2 regions of the Mesorhizobium sp. BR-1-1-10 genome follow, and region 1 is predicted to be linked to the other one. Evidence: riboswitches for the same ligand, from Rfam matches in the RefSeq annotation. Region 1 holds a riboswitch; the other holds the start of a gene.
The links. Region 1 has a riboswitch for cobalamin ahead of LB555_RS28765 (DUF1636 family protein). Riboswitches for the same ligand answer to the same signal wherever they lie in the genome.
Positions count from the first base shown of each region.

Region 2: linked by a shared signal. The riboswitch ahead of bluB (5,6-dimethylbenzimidazole synthase) and the one ahead of LB555_RS28765 (DUF1636 family protein) in region 1 are both predicted to bind cobalamin.

Region 1 covers NZ_JAIUIL010000019.1:46,699-54,021, reverse strand. Annotated here, with positions in the region: gene LB555_RS28780 (NuoB/complex I 20 kDa subunit family protein) at 1-573, opposite strand, end outside; gene LB555_RS28775 (NADH-quinone oxidoreductase subunit A) at 564-929, opposite strand; gene LB555_RS28770 (winged helix-turn-helix domain-containing protein) at 1,264-2,463, shown strand; cobalamin riboswitch at 2,493-2,700, shown strand; gene LB555_RS28765 (DUF1636 family protein) at 2,738-3,166, shown strand; gene cobW (cobalamin biosynthesis protein CobW) at 3,169-4,206, shown strand; gene cobN (cobaltochelatase subunit CobN) at 4,226-7,323, shown strand, end outside.
Region 2 covers NZ_JAIUIL010000007.1:43,483-50,805, forward strand. Annotated here, with positions in the region: gene LB555_RS16495 (hypothetical protein) at 1-259, opposite strand, end outside; gene dxs (1-deoxy-D-xylulose-5-phosphate synthase) at 408-2,345, opposite strand; gene LB555_RS16505 (pirin family protein) at 2,421-3,341, opposite strand; gene LB555_RS16510 (DUF2277 domain-containing protein) at 3,381-3,647, opposite strand; gene LB555_RS16515 (exodeoxyribonuclease VII small subunit) at 3,740-3,991, opposite strand; gene LB555_RS16520 (histone deacetylase family protein) at 3,995-4,921, opposite strand; cobalamin riboswitch at 5,100-5,282, shown strand; partial or broken gene bluB (5,6-dimethylbenzimidazole synthase) at 5,354-5,959, shown strand; gene LB555_RS16530 (hypothetical protein) at 6,076-7,059, opposite strand; gene LB555_RS16535 (TetR/AcrR family transcriptional regulator) at 7,150-7,323, opposite strand, start outside.

The DNA of each region.
Region 1 (7,323 bases):
GATCGTGCCGGTGCGGCGGATCTTCTTCTGCAGCAGAAGAATGCCATAGAGCAGGGCTTCGGCGCTCGGCGGGCAGCCGGGCACATAGATGTCGACCGGCACGACGCGGTCGCAGCCGCGTACCACCGAATAGGAATAGTGATAGTAGCCGCCGCCATTGGCGCACGAGCCCATCGAGATGACGTAGCGCGGCTCCGGCATCTGGTCGTAGACCTTGCGTAGCGCCGGCGCCATCTTGTTGGTCAGCGTGCCGGCGACGATCATGATGTCGGACTGGCGCGGAGACGCCCGCGGCGCGACACCGAACCGCTCCGAATCGTAGCGCGGCATCGAGGTGTGGATCATCTCGACCGCGCAGCAAGCCAGACCGAAGGTCATGAACATCAGCGAGCCGCTACGCGCCCAGGTGATCAGCGCCTCGGTCGAGGTGACCAGAAAACCCTTGTCGGCAAGCTCATTGTTGATTTCGAGGAAGAAGGGATCGTCCTCCCCTACCGGCCTACCGGTGTTGGGGTCGATAATACCTTTGGGCTTCGGCGCGACGAGGGTGCCTGAACTGTCGTTCAATCCCATTCCAGCGCTCCTTTTTTCCATTCATAGGCAAAGCCGATGGTCAGCACTGCCAAAAACACCATCATTGACCAGAAACCGAGCATGCCGATCTTCGAGAAGGACACTGCCCAGGGGAAGAGGAAGGCAACTTCCAGGTCGAATATAATGAACAGGATCGACACCAGGTAGAAGCGGATGTCGAATTTCATGCGGGCATCGTCGAACGAGTTGAAACCGCACTCGTAGGCGGAAAGCTTTTCGGGATCGGGGTTGCGATACGCCACCAGGAACGGAGCCGCCAGCAGCGCCAGGCCGACGACCAGTGCCACGCCGATAAACAGGACGATGGGCAGGTACGAACTGAGAAGTGCGTTCATGCAGCGGCTTTCCGTTGGCGCCAATCCACTTTGACTACAGCACCGAACCTTAATGCGGAAGCGTGACAGATTAACCGCTGAACCGTTTTAAGGGCCTATGCTGCAACGCGGCGAGGGTTAGCGCAGCACTTCCAGCGAAGCAAGTCAAACCTTGTTCAAAACACCGAGCTGGACGGCATTCCGGGAGAAACTGGTCCCATCCGCTCCTGTTTGATTTCCTTCGCCTTTAACTCCACTTTTCTCTCCTGACAGGGTTGCCGCCAAAACCCTGCTAGCATGGACGGGAATCACGCCGGGCAATGACGCCAGACAGGTCCATCAGGGACGCATACGCATGAAGGAAAAGATCTCGCTTGCCGCCGCCCGGCGCATCGCCCTCGCCGCCCAGGGATTTCTCGATCCCCGCCCCGCCGGCACGCCGGACCGCCGCCATTTCGCCCGCGTTCTGTCCCGCACCGGCCTGTTGCAGATCGATTCCGTCAGTGCGGTGGTGCGCGCTCATTACATGCCGCTCTATTCGCGTCTCGGCCCCTATCCCCTCGCTTTGCTCGACAACGCCGCCGTAACGCGCAAGCGCACCGTCTTCGAATATTGGGCGCATGAAGCCTCGTTCCTGCCGGTCGAGACCTACCCACTGATGCGCTGGCGCATGCAGCGCGCCGAGCAAGGCGATGAAATGTATCTGGGGCTGGCCAAATGGGGCCGCGAGCACGCCGCCTATATAGAAGAGATCTACCGCGAGGTCGTCGCGCGCGGGCCGATCGCCGCTTCGGCGCTCGAAGGCCAGAAAGGCTCCGGTGGCTGGTGGGGTTGGAGCCATGCCAAGCACGCCTTCGAATGGCTGTTCTGGGCCGGGCGCATCACCACCGCGCACCGGCGCGGCTTCGAGCGCTTTTACGACCTGCCGGAGCGCGTGCTGCCGCAGGCGATCCTCGATCTGCCGGTACCGACGCCTGAGGACGCGCACCGCGAATTGCTGCGCATTTCCGCCCGTGCCCATGGCGTGGCGACATCAGGCGACCTGCGCGATTATTTTCGGCTCTCGCCGGCCGACATGAAAGGCCGGCTGGAGGAACTGGTCGAACTCGGCGACTTGCTGCCGGTCCGTGTCGAGGGCTGGGACAAGCCGGCTTACCTTCACAAGGACGCCCGTATCCCGCGCAAGATCGAGTCCCGCGCTCTGCTGGCGCCGTTCGATCCGGTCGTCTTCGAGCGTTCGCGCTCGGAGCGGCTTTTCGACTTCCATTACCGCATCGAAATCTACACGCCGGCCGACAAGCGCCAATACGGCTACTATGTCCTGCCTTTCCTGCTTGGCGACAGGATCGTGGCACGCGTCGACCTCAAGGCCGACCGGCCGGCCAGTGTCCTGCGTGTCCATGCGGCCTATGCGCAGGCCAATGCACCGGCGGAGACTGCGGCTCAACTCTTCGAGGAATTGAAGCAGATGCAGGGCTGGCTTGGCCTCGAGCGGATGGAAATAACGCCTGCCGGCGATCTCGGCCCGGCGCTGTCCGACATCGCGGTGTCGTAAGCTCGCGTTGACACCACTGCCCGCAAGAGCCTAAATCCCATCCAGACGGTCTCCTCTCGGCAAAGGGAGGAGCCAAGAGGGAATGCGGTGCGGGATTGAAGATCCCAAATCCGCGGCTGTCCCCGCAACTGTGAGCGAAGAGCCAAGGCCGAAAGCCACTGGGATTGTCCCGGGAAGGCGGCTACCCAAGGCGATGACCCGCGAGCCAGGAGACCTGCCGTCTGGAATGCAAGAATCCGATCGCCTGGCGGGTTTTCCGGGCAAGGAGCCTGATGTGGATCGCGACAGCAGTTTTTCGGCTGAAACAACCGACATTTCGTCCGGCGGGGATCATCCCCTGGTCGGCATCACGGTCATCGTCTGCGCTTCCTGTCGCGACGAGACCGGCTCCGATGCCCATCCCCGGGCCGGCGAACTTTTGGCCGAAGATACGCGCCAAGCCGCCTCGGGCGAGAAGATTCGCATCCGCACGGTCGAATGCCTCGGCAATTGCAAGCGCCGGCTGAGCGCCGCGGTCCTGCGCGACGGCTGCTGGAGCTATGTGTTCGGCGATCTGACCACGACCAGCGGCGCCGATCTCGTCACCGGCGCGAAACTCTTCGCCACCTCGAACGACGGCCTCATTCCCTGGCGAGGCAGACCCGATAGCCTCAAGCGCGGCCTCGTTGCCCGCATCCCTCCCCTCGACATGCTGAAAGATTGATCATGACAACATCTCTGTCCCGCGTTCCCTGCACCGTCGTCACCGGCTTCCTCGGCGCCGGCAAGACGACGCTGGTCCGCCATCTCCTGGAAAACGCCGGTGGCAAGCGGATTGCCATCATCGTCAACGAGTTCGGCGACATCGGCATCGACGGCGAGATCCTCAAGGGATGCGGCATCGACACCTGCCCAGAGGAAAACATCGTCGAACTGGCCAATGGCTGCATCTGCTGCACCGTGGCCGACGATTTCGTGCCGGCGCTCGACCAGATCCTGTCGCTGACGCCTAAGGTCGACCATATCCTGATCGAAACCTCGGGCCTCGCTCTGCCCAAGCCGCTGGTCCAGGCTTTCCAGTGGCCGACGGTGAAGAGCCGCGTAACGGTCGATGGCGTCATCGCCGTGGTCGACGGTCCCGCACTGGCGGAAGGCCGCGTCGCCAACGACATGGACGCCCTGCAGGCGCAGCGCGCGCAGGACGAGAGCCTCGACCATGACGACCCGGTCGAGGAAGTGTTCGAGGACCAGATTGCCTGCGCCGACCTGATCATCCTGTCGAAGAGCGACCTGATGGATGCCGCCGGTTCAGCCCGCGCCAACGCCATTATCAACGAACACTCCGCCCGCGCCGTGAAGATCGTGCCGACGTCTCATGGCAAGGTCGATCCCTCGGTGCTGCTCGGGCTCGGTCTCGCCGTCGAGGACGACATCGAGAACCGCAAGTCCCACCATGACGGCGCATTCGATCACGAGCATGACGACTTCGACACGTTCATCGTCGACATTCCCTCGATCGCCAATCCCGACGAGCTGGCAAAGCGCGTCGCCGCGGCCGCCGAACAGGAAAACGTGCTGCGCGTGAAAGGCTTCGTCGAGGTCGGCGGCAAACCTATGCGGCTCCTGCTGCAAGCCGTCGGCCCGCGCGTCAATCATTACTATGACCGCGCCTGGACCGCTGGGGACGACCGCCGCTCGCGGCTCGTCGTTATTGGCCTCAAGGGGCTGAACCGCCCGGCGATCGAACGTATCCTCGCCGGCTGATTTTCAGGCCCGGGCCGCGATGCACATCCTCACCACGACCTCCGCCTCGCTCGACGACCTCGCCGAGCCTGTCGATCTCAGGCAGACGCCAGCGGATATCGTGGCCCTGTCCTTCACCGACAGCGATCTCGCCGGACTGGCCGCGGCGTGGAAGGCCGATGCCGGTCGCCTGCCCTCGATGCGGCTGGCCGCACTGCGCGACCTGCGCCATCCCATGTCCGTCGACCTCTGGATAGACAGCGTCGCCCGCCACGCCAAAATCATCCTGGTGCGCATTCTCGGCGGCTACGACTGGTGGCGCTATGGCTGCGACCAACTGGCGGTGATTGCCCGCGAACGCGGCATCAAACTGGCGCTGCTTCCCGGCGAAAGCCACGACGAGGATCTCAGGCTGGTCGAAGCGTCGACGCTGCCGCGCGCCGAACTGGACGGCCTGCTCGGCTATTTCCGCGAGGGTGGCCCAGCCAATATGGGCGCGCTGGTGCACAGGCTGGCAGGCCTGGCTGGACAGGATGCGCCCGTCGCCAACCCGGTGAGCGTGCCGAAGGCCGGTTACTATCAGGCTGGATTGGGGGTCGCGGAGGAGCCGGCCGGTTCCAATAGCGGCACTCCCATCATCCCGATTCTCTTCTACCGATCGATGCTGCTTGCCGCCGATGTCGCCCCGATCGATGCGCTGGCCGAGGCTTTGCGCTCCAGGGGATTGGCACCGGTCCCGATCTTCGTTTCCAGTCTGAAGGATCCGGTGTCGCTGGCGTTCGTCGAAAATGCCATCGCATCGCTGAAACCCGCCGCGATCGTCACCGCGACCGCGTTCGCTTCCGGCGCCGAGCCCGGCGTCGAAACCCTGTTCGACCGCGCCGGCGCGCCCGTCTTCCAGGTCATCGTCGCCACCACGCGCCGTGACATCTGGGAAAACAACCAGCGCGGCCTGGCGCCCGCCGACCTTGCCATGCATGTCGTGCTGCCCGAACTCGACGGCCGCATCCTCGCCGGCGCCATTTCCTTCAAGGCCGAGAGCGATATCGATCCGGCGCTTGGCCATCGTGCGTTGGCGAACCGGCCGGAACCGGATCGGCTGGAGCAAGTGGCGGGTCGAGTCGCGGCTTTCATCCGGCTGCGCGAAACGAAGCGGGAGGAGCGCAAGCTCGCGATCCTCATTCCCGATTATCCCGGTGCCCCCGGCCGCACAGGCTATGCGGTCGGGCTGGACGTGCCGTCCAGCGTGCTGGCCATGCTGCGCGACTTGAGCGAACAGGGCTATGCCGTGGAGGGGATTCCGCAAACGCCGCGTGAATTGCTGGATTTGCTGGAGCGGGGCGACGGTGGGCTGAGGCTGGAAGACTATGACTCCTTTTCGACGGAGTTACCGACGTCTGCAACTGCCGCTGTAGAGGCTGCTTGGGGCAGAGCGGAAAGCGAGACAGGTTTGCGCTCGCACACACCTTCGCTATCAGGCAAACACCACTTCCCCTTCCGCGCCGCCACCTTCGGCAATGTCACCGTGGCCCTCGCCCCCGACCGGGGCCGCTCGGCCGATCGCCGCGCCGACTATCACGACCCGACCCTCCCCCCGCGCCATGCCCTGATCGCCTTTGGCCTGTGGCTGCGCAAATCGCTCGGCGTCCACGCTCTCGTCCATGTCGGCGCCCACGGCACGCTGGAATGGCTGCCCGGCAAAACCGTCGCGCTGTCGCAAACCTGCTTTCCCGAGATCGTCACCGGCGCATTACCCGTCATCTATCCGTTCATCGTTTCCAACCCAGGCGAAGCAGCGCAGGCCAAACGGCGCATTGCCGCCGTCACGCTTGGCCATTTGCCGCCGCCGCTGGCAGGCGCCGGGCTGGACGAGGACCAGCACAAGCTCGAGCGGCTGGTCGACGAATACGCCCAGGCCGACGGGCTCGACCGCCGTCGCCGCGACCGGCTCGCCAGGCTGATTGTCGAAACCGCGCAAAAGACCGGCCTTGCCTCGGAAGCCGGCGTCGCCAAGACCGACGCGCCCGACGAAGCGCTGCGCCGCATCGACGCCTGGCTCTGCGACCTCAAGGATTTCGCCATCAAGGACGGGCTGCACATCTACGGCCGCGTCCCCAACGACGAACCAGACTCCGTGCGCCTGCAAAGCGCGAACGCCGAGAAAGCCTCCCTGCTCGCGGCGCTCGATGGCCGTCACGTCAAGGCGGGCCCGGCCGGCGCACCCGCGCGCGGTCGTTCCGATGTTTTGCCCACCGGCCGCAACCTGTTCACCTCGGATCCGCGCACCATGCCGACGCCGACCGCCTATGATCTTGGCAAAGCCGCAGCGGAAGAAGTGGTGCGCGGCTACATGCAGTCGCATGGCGACTGGCCGCGTTCGCTGGTGATCGATCTCTGGGGTTCGGCCTCGCTGCGCACCGGCGGCGAGGAAGTCGCGCAGGGACTGGCCTTGATGGGCTGCCGGCCGCAATGGGACACTGCCACCGGCCGCATCACCAGCATCGAGGTATTGCCCCCGGCGGCGCTCGGCCGCCCACGTGTCGACGTCACCTGGCGTATATCAGGTCTGTTCCGCGACATGTTCCCGACCCAGATCGCGCTGATCGACGCCGCCGCCAAGGCCGTTGCCGCGCGCGACGAGGACGATTCGGAAAACCCGCTCGCCGCCAAAACCCGCGCCGACGGCAAGGTCAGCCCACGGATCTTCGGCACTTCGCCCGGCACGTACGGCGCCGGCGTCGAAGACATGCTGTCGAGTGGCGACTGGACGGCGCGCGAAGAGATCGGCCGCGCCTATCTCGACGCGACCTCGCATGCCTATGGCGGTGCCGGCGGCGAAGGCGTCTCGGCACCTGGAGCGTTTGAAGGCCGCATCGCCGAGGCCGATCTTCTCGTCCACACCGGCGACGACCCCGGCCGCGACATTCTCGAAGGCTCCGCCGACGTCGCTTTCATCGGCGGCTTCTCGGCCGCCTTGGCCACACTTGGCAGGAACGCCGACATCATCGTGCTCGACACCACGGATCCGCAGAGGCCGAAACCGCGATCGGTCGCCGAGGCGGTCTCGCGCGTGGTGCGCGCCCGTGCGGTCAATTCACGTTTCATATCGGGCCAGATGCGCCACGGCCCGCGCGGCGC
Region 2 (7,323 bases), on a different contig from region 1:
CTGGAGACAAACCGTCGTCTCGACCGCCTGAAGCCTGCTCACGCGCATGCCCGGTCGCAACAGGTGATACAGGCGAAGGATCCGGCGGCACCACAAGCTGCGGAATTTGCTTGTAGGAAAAGCCGCCGCGGATATCGCCCATCTTGCCGGCGACAATGCCTATCGCCGCCTTTTCGAGATTGCGGTCGTAGGGCGTTTCGGCGGCAGCCGGTACGACCATCACCGCCAAGAAGGCCGCGCCGCACAGAAGCGTCTTCATTCTCGTTGTCTCCCTGCCTGGCTGTGATCTAGCAGGGCGGCGTTGAAAAACGGCCAAGGGACAGGGTAAGCAAAACGCCAAATGGCAGCGTTAACAGTGCCTTATAAAATCGAGCCGGCAAACTGATTCAAGCTGTTGAGGTTTTGATTCAGGCGCGCTGGGCGCGGACCGTATGACCGAGCGCGGTGAATACGGTGCACACGATTCCGGCGACGTCGAGGCCAGCATCGGCATACATCTTCTCTGGCTTGGCGTGGTCGGTGAAGTCATCCGGCAGCACCAGCGGGCGTACCTTCAGGCCGCTTTCGAGCAGTCCTTCATGGGCGAGGAATTGCAGCACATGGCTGGCGAAGCCGCCAATTGCGCCCTCCTCCACCGTCACCAGAACCTCATGCGAGCGGGCCAGCCGCCGGATCAGATCCTGGTCGAGCGGCTTGGCGAAACGGGCATCGGCGACCGTGGTGGAAAGCCCGGCCGCGCCGAGTTCCTCGGCCGCGATGAGGCAATCCTGCAGCCTTGTGCCGAAGGACAGGAGGGCAACCTTGCTGCCTTCCCGGACGACGCGGCCTTTGCCGATCTCCAGAACAGAGCCGCGCTCGGGCATGTCGACGCCGACGCCGTTGCCGCGCGGATAGCGGAAGGCGATCGGCCCGTCGTCATAGCTGGCGGCGGTGCGCACCATGTGACGCAATTCCGCCTCGTCGGCCGCGGCCATTACGACAAAGCCCGGCAGGCTTGCCAGGAAGGTGGTGTCGAACGCGCCGCAATGGGTGGCACCGTCGGCGCCGACAAAGCCGGCGCGATCGATGGGGAAACGCACCGGCAGTTTCTGGATCGCGACGTCATGGACGACCTGATCGTAGGCACGCTGCAGGAAGGTCGAATAGATCGCGGCGAAGGGCTTGTAGCCTTCCGTCGCCAGGCCGGCGGCGAAGGTCACCGCATGCTGCTCGGCAATGCCGACGTCGAAAGTCCTTGACGGAAACACCTCGCCGAACAGGTCGAGGCCGGTGCCGCCCGGCATGGCGGCGGTGACGGCGACGATGCGGTCGTCCTCGCGCCCCTCCTGGATCAGGCTTTCGGCAAACACCTTGGTGTAGGCCGGTGCATTGGCTGGCGCCTTGGCCTGTGCGCCGGTGATGACGTCGAATTTGTTGACGCCATGATACTTGTCGGCAGCCGCCTCCGCCGGCGCGTAGCCCTTGCCCTTCTGGGTGACGACATGGATCAGCACCGGACCCTTGCCGTTGTCACGGACATTTTTCAGGACCGGGATGAGATGCTCCAGATTGTGACCGTCAATCGGGCCGATGTGATAGAAGCCGAGTTCCTCGAACAAGGTGCCGCCGGTGACGTAACCGCGCGCATGCTCGACCGCGCGGGTGATGGCTCGATCGGCCCGCTTGCCTAGATAGGAGGTCAGCTTCTTGCCAAAGTCGCGCAGGCCGACATAGGCCTTGCCGGAAGCCAGACGCGCCAGATAGGCGCTCATGGCGCCGGTTGGCGGGGCGATCGACATGTCATTGTCGTTGAGGATGACGATGAGGCGCGCATCGAGCGCGCCGGCATTGTTCATCGCCTCATAAGCCATGCCGGCCGACATGGCGCCGTCGCCGATGACGGAAATGACATTGTTGCGGCCACCTGAGAGGTCGCGGGCGGCGGCCATGCCGAGGCCGGCCGATATCGATGTCGAGGAATGGGCGGCGCCGAACGGGTCATATTCGCTCTCGGCTCGGCGGGTGAAGCCCGACAACCCGCCTTCCTGGCGCAAGGTGCGGATGCGGTCGCGACGGCCGGTCAGTATCTTGTGCGGATAGGCCTGGTGGCCGACATCCCAGATCAGCCGGTCATCGGGTGTGTTGAAGACATAATGCAGTGCCACGGTCAGTTCGACCACGCCAAGGCCGGCACCGAGATGGCCGCCGGTGCGCGACACCGCGTCGATCAATTCGAGGCGAAGCTCCGATGCCAATTGCGGCAAGTCGCTCTCGGCCAGCGTGCGCAGGTCGGCCGGGACGCGAACCCTATCGAGAAGCGGCGTATGCGGCGTTGCGTTCACGTTGGGCCCAGACTTTCTGTTCATCGGCGGGATAGGCCGCCGGCCGGCGAAAGTAAATGCGTGTCGCTGACGCGGACGGTCAGCCCCTCACCGATCTTCTCAGCCTTCCGGCAGCGGGATGAATTCTTTCTCATCGCCAGGAACGATATCGAAGCGGCCGGTCTTCCATTCCTGCTTGGCCTGCTCGATGCGCTCCTTGGACGAGGAAACGAAATTCCACCAGATGTAGCGCTTCGAACCGAGAGACGCGCCGCCGAACAGCATGAAATGCGCACCCGTCGATGACGATATGACGATCTCGTCGCCGGGCCGGAACACCAGCAGCCGTTCCGCTGGAAAGACATCACCCGAAATCGAGACCTCGCCCTCCAGCGTGTAGATGGCGCGCTCCTCGGCATCGGGCGGGATTTTGACGCTGGCGCCGGGCGCCAGCCGCAAATCTGCATAGAGTGTCTCGGAATCGGCCCGCACCGGAGACCGCAAACCCTGGAAATCACCGATGACGACGCGGCCGCTGACGCCTTCGGCGTCGATTTCGGGAAGCCGCAGCGCCGCTGTGTTCTCGAACACCGGCGCCACCTCTTCCTTGCCGTCCGGCAGAGCCAACCAGGTCTGCAGGCCGGAGATCGACATCGGCGCGCCGCGCAATTCCTGCGGCGTGCGTTCGGAGTGGACGATGCCGCGACCGGCCGTCATCAGGTTCACGTCGCCGGGTTGAATGACCATTTCGGTGCCGAGCGAATCGCGGTGCCTGATCTTGCCGTCGAACAGATAGGTCACGGTCGACAGGCCGATATGCGGGTGGGGACGGACATCGAGCGCCTGGCCCGCGCGCATGATCGCGGGACCCATTCGATCGAAGAAGATGAACGGCCCGACCAGGCGCCGCTTGGCGGTCGGCAAGGCGCGACGCACCTCGAAACCGCCAATGTCCTTGGCGTTAGGGATAACCATCAGCTCGATCTGGTCGCTGGCGAAGGCATCGCCGGCCTCAGGGTCCTTGCCGGGGAAAAAGCTCATGAACTCTCCTCGTCAGCGGTCAGTGGGCGCTTGGGCATATCAGGCGAACCGGATCGCCGCTTTCGCTTTTAATTTGGCCGCCACCTCTTCGCGATTGCGCGGATGCTGGTGGGTTTCGAGGGAATCGAGCAATTCGCGTGCGGATGCCGCGATGGCTTCGACCGCATGATCGAACGCATGCTGGTTCTTGGCAGAAGGCCGCGTCGTGCCGCTCAGCTTGCGGACAAACTGCAGTGCCGCGTCGCGGACTTCGTCGTTGGTTGCCGGCGGATCAAAATTGAACAGGGTCTTGATGTTTCTGCACATCGCTTCCGTATCTCCTCTTGTCCGTTTCAATCGGGACGAACTGTATCCTCAATGATGATCGTGTCCAAAAACCGGTAAGGCTGCTCCGGACCTCAGTCCGCGTCGAGCGGCTCGGTTCCAACCGGCTTGCCGTCGCGCGACAGCCTGATCTTCTCGACCTTGTCCTCGGCGGCCTTCAGCAGCCGGTCGCAATGAACCTTCAGCGCCTCGCCGCGCTCGTAAATCCGGATCGACTGGTCGAGCGGCACGTCGCCACGCTCCAGATCATCGACGATCTTCTCCAGTGCGTCGAGTGCCTGTTCAAAGCTCATCGCCTTGACGTCTTCGTTGATCTCACCGGTCATCATTTATCCTTTCATCAGTCGCCCGACATGGGCGGCGACCGAAAATGCCAATCCCTGCAGATCGTAGCCGCCCTCGAGCAGGCTGACGAGCCGGTTGCCGCCGTGGATTGCGGCGCGCTGCATCAGCTGGCCGGTCGCCCAGTCGAAATCGTCTTCGGTCAGATTGATTTCCGCCAGCGGGTCGCGATGGTGCGCGTCGAAGCCGGCCGAAACGATAATCAGATCCGGCGCGAAATTGTCGAGTGCCGGCAGCACGCGCGACAGGAACGCATCGCGAAACACCTCGCTGCCCGTCCGAGGCGCCAGCGGCGCATTGACGATGTTGCCGGCGCCGGTCTCACTCTTCGCGCCCGTGCCGGGATAAAGCGGCATCTGGTGCGTCGAGCAATAGAGCACCGAGGGATCGTCCCAAAAAATATCCTGCGTGCCGTTGCCGTGGTGCACGTCCCAGTCGACGACCGCGACACGCTCGGCGCCGTGCTTCTTCTGCGCATAGCGCGCTGCGATTGCCGCCGTGTTGAAGAAGCAGAAGCCCATGGCCGTGGTCTTTTCGGCATGGTGGCCGGGCGGACGGGCGGCGACGAAAACGTTGTCGGCGCGGCCCGCAAAGACGTCGTCGACGGCAGCATTGGCGGCACCGATCGCCGTAATCACCGCTTGCCAGCTTTTCGGGCTGGCGGTGGTGTCGGCGTCGATGCGGGCAATGCCTTCGTCGGGGATGGCGGCGCGGACACGCGCGACGAAATCGGCGGGATGCGCGTAGAGGATGGTCGCCTCGTCGCCGTGCGGTGCCTCGACGCGGTCAAGCGTGGCAAAAGCTTCGTCGTCGAGCACGCGCTCGATGGCGCGCAGGCGGTCGGGCCGCTCGGGGTGACCGGGCGGCGTGATGTGTTCGAGAAAGATCGGGTGCGTGTAGAGACGGGTGGCCATGCCCCCTATCTAGTGCCCCGGCGTCGTGATGGCCATGCGTTGCGGCTTGATCGCTGGGGAAAATCGAACCTGCGTCCATTCATGTCGCTGCGGGCATTGGCGTCGCCGGCCCTTCGGCGTAAGGTCGCAACCACTGCCTGGTGCCCGCCGGGCTGTTTGTTTTAGCGGCATTCTGCGACGCCAAGTGATTCCACTTGGCTGCAAATGCCTTGGCGGGAGAATCGGGAACACGGTTGAACTCCGTGGCGTGCCCAACGCTGTGAGGGGGACCGCGCCGGTAAATGCCACTGTCGATGACGGGAAGGCACCGGACGCGGGTCGATCCCGAGCCAGAAGACCGGCCTGGCAGGCATCGTCATCCGCATGGTCAGGCGGATGACATCGATTGCAATCGCAAGGGGACAAGCGATGCCGGAAGCTATGACCGCTCCAATGGGCGATGGATTTGACCAGATTGCGCGCGACGCTGTTTACCGCGCCATCTTCACACGGCGCGACGTCCGCAACCATTTTACATCGGAGACGATCGACGACGAGGTGCTGGCGCGGCTGCTGCTTGCCGCCCATCACGCGCCGTCGGTCGGCTTCATGCAACCCTGGAATTTCATTATCATTCGCGATGCCGCGTGGCGGGCGGAAGTGCGCGACCTGTTCCTGGCCGCGCGAGAACGGGAACTGCCTGAAATCGAGGCAGAACGGCAGGCGCTCTACCGCAAGCTCAAGCTCGAAGGCATTTGCGAAAGCGCTCTAAACATCTGCATCACCTGCGACCGCGAGCGCTCGAAAGGCTCGCCGCTGGGGCGCTGGCACAATCCGGAGATGGATCTCTACAGCACGGTCTGCGCGGTGCAGAATTTCTGGCTGGCGGCACGCGCCGAGGGCGTTGGCGTCGGCTGGGTCAGCATCATCGAGGCGCAAGCGCTGAAAAGCCTGCTGGCCATTCCCGATCAGGTGACGCCGATCGCCTATCTCTGCGTCGGCCGCGTTTCCGAATTCGCACCGAAGCCGGATCTCGAAACACACGGCTGGGGCCGGCGGCTGCCGTTGCCCGAGCTTATCATGAGCGAGACTTTTCGCGGACAAGGCGAAGCGCTGCTCAAATCAGCAGTGGCGCGCCTCGGTACCGTCGCCGGTGCGCCCGCGAGGCCGGTTGATCAGCTCGTCGCGCCGGCAGTGCCCCACCGTGAGCCACCGAAAGAAGCCAGTGCCCTGTCCTTGAGTTCCCTGAACTTCGACGAGGCTTCGGCCAGCCTGGCGTCCCAGGCGGCATCGGGCACCTGACCCTCGATGGTCTTGAAATAGACCTGCATCAGGCAGGCAATGGCGAACGGCTCGATGAAGGCCGCCTTGAAAGCCCAGGCAAAGACGATTGCCAGCACGAAAGCCCAGCCGGCGAGCTGCCCGGGCATGACGTAAAGAATAGCGGCTGCCGGAGCCAGCATCAGCAGGAAAATCACGAACGACACGCCCCACATGATGACCCCTAGCCAGACGGCGTTCTTGACCATGGTCTTGCTGTTCTGGGCGTAGAGCACGACGCCTTGGCGCGCGGTTTCGAACGGCGAGGACGAACTGACGCGGATGTTGTAGCCGAGAATGATCTCGTCGACATAGGTCAGCGACAGGCGAATCACCGTGTTGAGGAACGAAACCAGGCCGCTCAGGCCAGGAATGGGCAGGAAGGCCGCGATGCCGCCGAGCAGGCCGGTGATGGCGCGTATGGCGCCCTTGACCAATTGGTCGACGACGAAAAGGATGTTGGCCTCGGCAAAACGCTCGGTCACGACCTCTTTCGCGTAGGCGATCTGGTTCTGGCCGTTGGGAATATCATGGCCGTCGATCAGATGCACCATGACGGCGATATGGCCCGCCTTGACGACGTAGAGGATGTATTCGCGGATCCAGTAGACGGCGATCGAGACGATGCCGAAACCGACCACGCCGCCCCACATCGCAAAAGACAATGGTCCGTCGGGATCGGTGGAAATATGGCCGACGCCATAGCCGACGGAGGCGCCGGTGCCGGTGGCCACGATGTAGGCCAGCGTGATGCCGAAATAGACGATCATGCGAAAGACAATGAAAGGCCAGGTCCGCATCATGATGGACACCGACCTGCCGATATCGAAATCCCACATGCCCCGAATCTCCCCTCAGAGATGGCTGCGGAGGATGCGCTCAAACCGGCTATTGTCAATTGCAGGCAGTGGCGGGACTGCCATGGTGGTTCATCTTGAAAGCGCTTCCGGCTTTTTCAGCAGGCCTTCGAGCAATTGCTTGAACGCGGCCACCACCATCTTCGATGTCGTTTCGGGATCTTGCGAATTGGCGATGCGCTGCGCGGCCTGGCTGCTCGCCCCATTGATCAGCCGCGCTGCCGACTCCGGGTCGACGCCGGGGAC